DNA from 4 places in the Nocardioides pantholopis genome. Region 2 is predicted to be linked to each of the others. Evidence: predicted binding sites of a transcription regulator. Region 2 holds the regulator's gene; each other region holds the start of a gene.
What was found. The regulator LexA, encoded in region 2, represses DNA repair genes until DNA is damaged. The targets are predictions, from matches to a motif close to TCGAACANNTGTTCGA.

Region 1 (2,199 bases), 510 kb from region 2:
GGGACGGTCTCCCCGTCCCTCGCACAGCGCCCGTCTGCCCGGCGCGGGCTCGTGAACGCCTCCAGCGAGGTCTTGAGGCGCAGCGCGACGGCCTCCGGCAGCCGCGCCCTGATCAGCGCGGTCCCGTCGCCGAGGTGCTGGATGCGCAGCGACGTACGCCGACGGGCGCGGCGCTCGGCGTCGGCGAGCTGGTCCGCCTCCACCTGCTCGGCCAGCTCCGGCGCGACCACCTCCAGGATCCGCTCCCCGAGGCGCCGCAGCTCACGCGGCCCGAAGTGCGCCGCCTGCTCGACCAGGTGCGCCTCCGCCAAGGCCAGGACGTGTCCCCACTCCTCGGCGCCGATCTCCACCAGCGCGGCAGCCGAGGCCAGGTCGTCGAGCGCGCCCGCGATCACGTGGCCCTGGTCCACGTTCACCTGCCCGGCGAGCAGCGCTCCGCCGAGACGCTGCCAGCGGCGGTCGCACGCGACCCCGAGCCGCTGAGCCCGCCGGGCCGCCACTCCCGAGGCGTGGGTCCGGTGTGCCAGCCACCCCGCCACGTCGCGGTGCCCCTCGGCATCGGCGACGTCCTCGGCACAGGCGATCAGCTTCGCCTGCAGAGCCTCGACGCGCGAGGACAACCGCGCCAGCGCCATCAGCGCCTCACGCTTCTCCGTCACCGGCAGGAAGACCGGCTCCAGGTCCACGAGCTTGTCCAGGACGTCCTCGATCGACGCGGCGCCCGCCAGCAACGGGTGAACCATCTCCGCCATCGCAGCCCCCGGAAGTCCCCTGCGGCAACCTCTGCCACTGCCGCAATCGTGCATCTGTTCGATTCCGAGGAATAGGGCCGCGTTGGGATATTTAGGATCTGTGGATAACTTGCTCGGCGTAGAAACACGTGGCATTCGACGTTCTTCATTGGCTACGAGAGCCGCCGTTCACCGGGCGACCCAGGCCCCGCCGGCTCGCCACTCCCGGCGGATGAACCACTGATTCCCCGGACCGTCGCCCGAGAGGGCAGGCTGGGCAGGTGACCAACCCGACCGAGCCCGCGCGCACCCTCGTCCCCGTGCCCGCCGCCGAGCGTCCGCGCCGCGTACGCCGGACCGCGCGGGTCCTCGTCGTCGACGACCGGGACCGGCTGCTGCTCTTCGGCGACACCGACCCCGGGCTGCCCGGGTCGCGGTGGTGGATCACCCCCGGCGGCGGCGTGGATCCCGGCGAGAGTGACCTGGCGGCCGCCGTACGCGAGCTCGAGGAGGAGACCGGCCTCGCCGTCGCGCCGTCCCAGATGGTCGGCCCCGTCCTCGTTCGGCGGGTCGTGCACGGCTACACCGACGTCGTCCTGGACCAGGAGGACGTCTTCTACGCAGTCTGGGTGCCGGCCTTCGAGGTCTCCGACGCCGGTCACACGCCCGAGGAGCGGATCACGATGACCGAGCACCGCTGGTGGAGCAGGGACGAGATCGCCGGCACCGGCGCGGAGATCTGGCCCGCGGCCGTCCTCGACCTCTGGGCCGAGGCCGAGGTACGCCGTGCATCCGCCGCCGCCGGCGACCCGGCACCGCCGCCTCTGGACGGCGGACAGGTCGAGGAGTCGACAGTTCCGGCCTGAGCCGGGTGGTCCGGTCAGCGGTGAGCTGGCCACCCTTCGGCGCACCCGAACCGTGGCAGGCTCACCGCCGGCACCCTGGCGGCAGTTCAAAACGGTGGCAGGCTCACCGCTCACCCGCAGCCACCCGGCCGCTCACCCGCACCGACCCGCCCAGTCAGCAGGTCAGCACGTCACCCGACCCGGCGGGCGGCGCCGGTCAGTCCCAGAGCCGGACGACGACCCGGCCCGCGATGGCGGGGGCGGGGGTGCCGGCCGGCAGGTGGGCGTACTTGCGGCTGTCGGGCCACACCAGGTCGGCGGCGCAGTCGAAGGTCTCCCCCACGACGTCGGTGCGGACCTCGACCGAGCCCGGGAAGGCGGCGCGCGGGCCGCGCACGGCCCCCGGCTCCAGGACGACCACGTCCAGGGCGCCCGGCTCGGACGCCGGGCCCTCGGCCCAGCCGCCGGGCTGGCCGGTGAACCACACGACCGCACGGGTGTCGTCGTCGGTGGAGGTCGCAGCCCGGGTCGCGTGCGGCTCGGCGACCAGGAGCTCGCCGGTGCTGCAGGTGCGACCGCTGATGTGCAGGGCGCCGGAGATGACGACCATCTCCTCCCCCGCG
Region 2 (2,199 bases):
GCGAGATCGGACCGGCGGGGCTCACCCGGTTCCGGTTTCCGGCCACCATCGCGCTCGCAGACGTCGTCTACCTCAGCACGTGCCTGAGCGACAACGTGGCCGCTGATGCACTCTTCGACCTGGTGAGTCCCGCGCACGTGACGCACTACGTCCGTGGGCTAGGGATCACGGACCTGACCCTGCGTCATCGACTCTCCGACCTCACCGAGACGCCTGCCGAGGCCTTGGTGCAGACACCGCAGCTCGCGCAGACGCTGGCAGCGCACGGCGGAACGCCGAGCGGCGGCCACCGCGTGCGCCAGCTGGACAGCGCCCGCGCCAATTCCGGCACTGCTCGTGCCTGCGTCGACCTGCTCGAGGTGCTGTGGACCACGCCGGGCCCCGTCGTCCCTGAGGTCTCCGCGCGAGTCCGCGAGCTCATGGGGCAGCACGTCGTGGCGCGACAGCGACTCTGGCCCGACTTCGCTTCCGACGCGACCACCTGGTCGTCGAAGACCGGGACGCTGCTCAACCACCGCCATGAGATCGGCGTGGTCGAGCACGCCGACGGCGACCGCTACGCCGTGGCGGCACTGACGGCCTCCCGGGTCTCCGCGGGGATCCAGCACGTCGCCGAGGCGACCATGGCTCGGGTCGCCCGTCGGCTGCGCGACCATCTTCGTCACTGACCGTCCTGGGGGCGGCGCTTGGGTCGGACGGTCGGTGGCGACGCTTTCGCCGTTCGGACCCGGCCACGCGCGTCGCGTGCCGGGTCGCGCTGCAGGGGGGTGGCCGCGACACGCGGTTCGAACAGATGTTTGAACCCGCGGCCCTCCGGGGCTAGCGTGGGCACACGCACCCGGGTGGCCCGGGCGCGGCACGCACTGCGGGAAGGCACACATGACCAGGAAGAAGAGCGACACGGTCGCCGAGCTCCCCGACGGGCCCGCCGACGCCACCGGCCTGACTCCGCGCCAGCAGCGGGTGCTGGCCCACATCAAGGACTGCATCGAGAAGCGCGGCTATCCGCCGAGCATGCGCGAGATCGGCAACGCCGTGGGCCTGACCAGCTCCTCCAGCGTGGCCCACCAGCTGAAGGTGCTCGAGGAGAAGGGCTACCTCAAGCGCGACCCGAACCGTCCCCGCGCCCTCGAGGTCTTCCTCCCCGAGGTGATGGCGGCGCGCCGGGCGATGTCCTCGGCCGACGACAGCGGCGTGGACGAGACCGGCGTCGGCGACACCCGGCCGGAGGCCACCTACGTCCCCGTCGTGGGCCGGATCGCCGCCGGCGGCCCGATCCTGGCCGAGGAGCGGGTCGAGGACGTCTTCCCGCTGCCCCGCCAGCTCGTCGGCGACGGCCAGCTCTTCCTGCTCGAGGTCTCCGGCGACTCGATGGTCGACGCGGCCATCTGCAACGGCGACTACGTCGTGATCCGCCAGCAGCCCACCTGCGAGAACGGCGAGATCGTGGCCGCGATGATCGACGGCGAGGCCACCGTGAAGACCTTCCAGCGCAAGGACGGCCAGGTCTGGCTGCTCCCCCACAACGAGGCGTACCAGCCGATCGACGGCACCCACGCGACCATCCTCGGCAAGGTCACCGCGGTGCTGCGCAGCCTCTGACCCTCGCGCACCTAACGCGCCCCCGTTCCGGCTCCGGCCGGGCGGGGGCGCTCGTGCGTGCGGCTCAGCCCGTCTTCGCGGTCGCGCTCAGGCGCTGCAGCGCCTGGCGCACGATCGCCGGGTCGCTGGTGGTCCACATCGTCGGCAGGCTGGCCTTGAGGAAGCCGCCGTACCGGGCGGTGGCCAGGCGCGGGTCGAGCACCGCCACGACCCCGCGGTCGGTGGTGGTGCGGATCAGGCGGCCGGCGCCCTGCGCCATCAGCAGGGCCGCGTGAGTGGCGGCGACCTGCATGAAGCCGTTGCCGCCGGCCTTGTCGGCGGCCTTCTGGCGCGCCGACATCAGCGGGTCGTCGGGGCGCGGGAACGGGATCCGGTCGATGAGCACGAGCTGGCAGGTGTCGCCGGGGACGTCGAGCCCCTGCCACAGCGAGAGCGTGCCGAACAGGCAGGTGTGCGGGTCCTCCACGAACTGCCGGGCCAGCTCGGGCAGCTGGGCGTCGCCCTGCGCGAGCGTGGTCAGGTGCGGCAGCCGCTCGCGGATCGCCTCAGCGGCAGCCTCGGCCGCCCGGCGGGAGGAGAACAGCCCCAGGGTCCGGC
Region 3 (2,199 bases), 270 kb from region 2:
GAGGAGCTTCTTGCCGCCTGGCGGGACTATCGCGCTCGCCCGGTGGAGGAGCGGGGACGGATCTGAGGTCGCCTCTGGGTCAGCCTCGACATCCGGTCATCTGGTCGTGTCCCCACCCCGCTTCGGGCCAGCTCGTGCCAGGAGCTCACAGCCAGCGCGACGGACCAGACGCTCCACAGCCTCTCGGGTGGTGAGGGCGACATGGCGTTGACCACGGTTCCGATGGCTCCGACCGCCACGCAGCCGCGGCCGACCCGTCGGCGTACGCGCGACGACGTGCGCGGCGAGGCGAGGGCAGCCGCGCTGGCGGCGTACCCGAGGGACGCGACTCCGCTCGTGACCCGGAGCGGCGTCGGGAGCCTGCCCTCCCACCTCCCGCCGTACGACACACGTCCCCAGGGCGCGCCTGCGGCGAGGGCGGCCTGGAAGGCTGACATGGTCACGAGCAGCAGCGGCGCAGATCGGCTGGTCTCCACGTTGCCATGGAAGCACCGCGGGGCGTCGTCGGCCAGGATGGATCCGATGAGCCCTCCAGATGGACGATCCGCAGCGGTCAGCCGGTGCCTCGGGCAAATCGCCATTGGAAGAGCACCGATCCCCTCGTCCTTCCGCCCGTAGCCGCCCAGGCTCGTCAGCTTCTCGGTGGCGCCGTCCGGAAACACCGCGACGTGGTCCTTCGGGAATCGGATCGACGCGCCGGGGCCCGATGAGCGAAAGCGCAGGGAAAGGTCGCAGCCCTCGGCGACGAGGCTCTCACGGACCAGCTGACACCCGCCGATGGTGGTCCGGAAAGGTCGGTCGGCAGCAACCACGCACCGGAGTCTGCCAGGTCTGCATGTCGATAAATGTGCCGACGTGTCTTGGGCTGTGGAATTCGTCCACAGCTTTAATAAACGTGGCCCGAACCCTATGCATCCAATTCGAACACACGTACGATTGGGTTAGTGGCAATGGCTGCCACACCTCTGACATTCGGGGGCTGCGATGACCGAGGTGACCCACCCCTATCTGGCGGGTGTCGACACCGCGGCGGCTGCCCTGGAGCAGATCGTCGAGCTGGAGCCGGCGTTCCTGCCGGTGAGCGACCAGCGCCGGGCGGTGCTCGCCATGCGGCGGCTGTCGACGCAGGTGCAGGCGATGGAGGCGATGCTGATGGCGGCCGCCGGCGGCGTGGCCGAGGCCGAGGGTTCCCGCGATGTCGCAGCCTGGGTCGCCCACCGCAGTCACGACTCCCTGGTGACCACGCGCCGCCTCCAGCGCCTCGGGGTCGCGTGCGACCAGCGCTGGCACCGGTTAGGTGGGGCGCTGGTCGCCGGGCAGGTGAACGTGGACCAGGGCCACGTGATCGCGGGCGCGCTCGACGACCTGGCCTCGGCCGCAGCGCTGGTGGACATCGGTGCCGAGGAGTGGGGACAGGTCCTGGCCCGCGCCGAGCAGCACCTGGTCGAGCAGGCGGCGCACTTCGGGCCGCGGGAGCTCCGGCGGCTGGGGGAGCGGATCCTGGAGGCCGTCGCGCCGGAGCTGGCCGAGGAGCTGGAGGGCCGGCAGCTGGCCGACGCCGAGCGCCGCGCCCGTCGGCGTACGTTGCTGCGCATCCAGCACCTCGGCGACGGGACCGCGCTGATCAAGGCGCGGGTGCCGGAGGCGGCTGCGCTGCGGCTGAAGACTTCCTTGGAGGCGTTCACGAGCCCGCGCCGGGCAGACGGTCGCTGCTCGACGGACGGAGAGGCCGTTCCGTACGACCGGCGCATGGGTGAGGCGTTCTGCTCGCTGCTGGAGACCCTCGACCCGGCCCGGCTGCCGCTGCACGGCGGGGATGCCACGACGATGATGATCACGATGGACCTCGCCGCCCTGACCAGCGGCCTCGGGACCGCGACCCTGGCCGACGGGTCCCGGATCACCGCCGGCGAAGCGCGTCGGATGGCGTGCACCGCGAACCTCGTCCCGGCCGTCCTGGGGACCCGGTCGGTGCCGCTCGACCTCGGCCACACGGCGCGGCTGTTCACGCCCGCCCAGCGCAAGGCCCTCGCCCTGCGGGACCGGGAGTGCCGTGCCGACGGATGCTCGATCCCCGCGACCTGGTGCGAGGCACATCATTGGCAGCCCTGGCTCCTCGGCGGGCGGACCGACCTCGCGAACGGGATCCTGCTCTGCTCCCGGCACCACCATCTGGTCCACGACGACCGCTATCTCCAC
Region 4 (2,199 bases), 950 kb from region 2:
CTGCTGGGCGCCTTCCCGAAGTTCGGAGCCCGCGCGCGGATCCTGCCGGTCCTGCTCAACGGAGCGCCCGGTGCCAGGATCGTCGACGTCGCGGACGGCTACGACACCGCGATCAGCTTCGCCGTCGAGGACGGCCGGATCAGCCGGATCTTCGCCGTACGCAATCCCGCGAAGCTCGGCGGGCTCGACGTCGAGGCGACCCTGAGACGTTGAGACGCTAGGAGGGCCGGGCTGACCCGGCCGCCGCGAGCGAGGCCCGATCCCCGACGGCGACCGACCCGGGCTCCGAGACACCAGCCCACACCCCCAGCCGGCCGCCGTGATGGCGGGCGAGGGTGCGGAAGACCTCCACGTCGGCGTCCAGCCCCGGCTGGGCACGGGTGACCATCGTGCAGCGGACGCACTGCTGGGTCGGGAGCACGCCCACCCCGCCCAGACGCAGCGCGTGTCCGACCCATGCGTCCTCGAGCCACCCCTCGCCGTCGAGGTCGACCAGCACGTTGGGCCGAAACCGCCGAGGGTCCCAGTCCCCGCCGGGATGGACCCGCGCGGCGGCGCGCAGGGAGGCGGTGGTGAGCACGAGGACGGGCGCCGCGTCGACGTACCGACCCGCCGGCATCGTCCACTCGACCGGCTCGCTGGTGTCGTCGGTCGCGTCGCGGAAGAACTCGGCCCGTCCGGGCCCCGTCGTGGCCGCCGGCACCAGCGAGACCGGACCACCCAGCCAGTCGGACAGCTCCCGGTCGGTCTCGGCGCCGGGTCCGGCCAGGGCCCGCCCGTCCGGGAGGGTGATCGACGGCCCGTGGTCGCCGTACGCCGCGGTGGCGGCGAGCAGCTCGGGACGACGGCGCGCGGTCAGGATCCGACCCGTGCGCTCATCGCGGATCCCCCACCGCCGGTCGCCGAGGAGCCCGTCCTCCTCGAACCGTGCGCGGGCGACCGGCTCCCCCTGCAGGGACTTCACCGGATAGCGCCACAGGCCCACGATCTCCACGGGTGTCTCCTCGTCTCGTCGACTCCCCCGAGCATCGGGCCGGCAGGCGCGTCTGTCGAGCGCCGCGCCGGCTGGCGCCGGGATTCGCGGAGGTCGCCGGGTGAGCAGAATCGCGCCGCCCGGGTTTATCCACAGATTCAAAGAATTAGTCGCGGACCCTCTTCTGCTAATTCGAACAGGCGTACGATTAGCGCAGTGGCAGAGGTTGCCACACCTCTGACCTTCCGGAGGCAGCGATGGCGATGACGGTCCACCCCTTTCTGGCGGGTGCCGCGACGATCGAGGCTGTCCTGGACAAGCTGGTCGATTCCGAGCCGGTGTTCCTGCCGGTCGCCGAGAAGCGTGAGGCCCTGCTGACGCTGGCGCGGTTGTCCTCGCGCGTCGAGGCGCTGCAGGCGAAGCTGATCGCCTGCGCCGGGGAGGTCGCCGAGGCCGAGGGACACCGTGACGTGGCGGCCTGGGTGGCCGCCCGCACCCACGGCTCGGGCCCGGCCTGTCGTCGGGCCCAGCGCCTCGGGACCGCCTGCGACCGGCGCTGGCAGCACCTGGGCCGGTCCCTGGTCACCGGCGAGGTGAACGTCGACCAGGGCCACGTGATCGTCTCCGCGCTGGACGACCTGGCCTCGGCCGCCTCGCTCGTCTCCGTGGGCGCCGAGGAGTGGGGACGTGTCCTGGCGCGCGCCGAGCAGCACCTGGTCGAGCAGGCGGCGCACTTCGGGCCGCGCGAGCTGCGGCGGATGGGTGAGCGGATCCTCGAGGCGGTCGCGCCCGAGCTGGCCGATCAGCTGGAGGCCGACCAGCTCGAGGCCGCCGAGCGCCGCGCCCGGCGGCGTACGTCGCTGCGGATCCAGCACCTCGGCGACGGCACCGCGCTGATCAAGGCCCGGGTGCCCGACGCGGTCGCGCTGCGGCTCACGACCTCGCTCGAGGCATTCACCAGTCCCCGTCGCTCCGGAGACGGCGCGGAGAAGCAGCCCTACGACCGCCGCATGGGCCAGGCGTTCTGCTCCCTGCTCGAGGTCTTGGATCCTGCGAGGCTGCCGCTGCACGGCGGCGACGCGACGACGATGATGATCACGATGGACCTCGAGGCGCTGACCACCGGCCTCGGGACCGCGGCCCTGGCCGACGGGTCCCGGATCACGGCCGGCGAGGCGCGTCGGATGGCGTGCACGGCGAACCTCGTCCCGGCCGTCCTGGGGACC

Region 1: the regulator LexA is predicted to act here: its motif matches at 799-814, upstream of EBO35_RS05450 (HNH endonuclease signature motif containing protein).
Region 3: the regulator LexA is predicted to act here: its motif matches at 921-936, upstream of EBO35_RS04235 (HNH endonuclease signature motif containing protein).
Region 4: the regulator LexA is predicted to act here: its motif matches at 1,166-1,181, upstream of EBO35_RS07605 (HNH endonuclease signature motif containing protein).

What each region holds. Positions count from the first base shown of each region.
Region 1 covers NZ_CP033324.1:1,144,080-1,146,278, reverse strand. Annotated here, with positions in the region: gene EBO35_RS05450 (HNH endonuclease signature motif containing protein) at 1-743, opposite strand, end outside; gene EBO35_RS05445 (NUDIX hydrolase) at 1,013-1,597, shown strand; gene EBO35_RS05440 (hypothetical protein) at 1,794-2,199, opposite strand, start outside.
Region 2 covers NZ_CP033324.1:635,151-637,349, reverse strand. Annotated here, with positions in the region: gene EBO35_RS02990 (serine hydrolase) at 1-668, shown strand, start outside; gene lexA (transcriptional repressor LexA) at 880-1,602, shown strand; gene EBO35_RS02980 (ATP-dependent DNA helicase) at 1,667-2,199, opposite strand, start outside.
Region 3 covers NZ_CP033324.1:901,277-903,475, forward strand. Annotated here, with positions in the region: gene EBO35_RS04230 (DUF6434 domain-containing protein) at 1-66, shown strand, start outside; gene EBO35_RS04235 (HNH endonuclease signature motif containing protein) at 985-2,199, shown strand, end outside.
Region 4 covers NZ_CP033324.1:1,587,744-1,589,942, reverse strand. Annotated here, with positions in the region: gene EBO35_RS07615 (RNA polymerase sigma-70 factor) at 1-213, shown strand, start outside; gene EBO35_RS07610 (MOSC domain-containing protein) at 218-994, opposite strand; gene EBO35_RS07605 (HNH endonuclease signature motif containing protein) at 1,231-2,199, shown strand, end outside.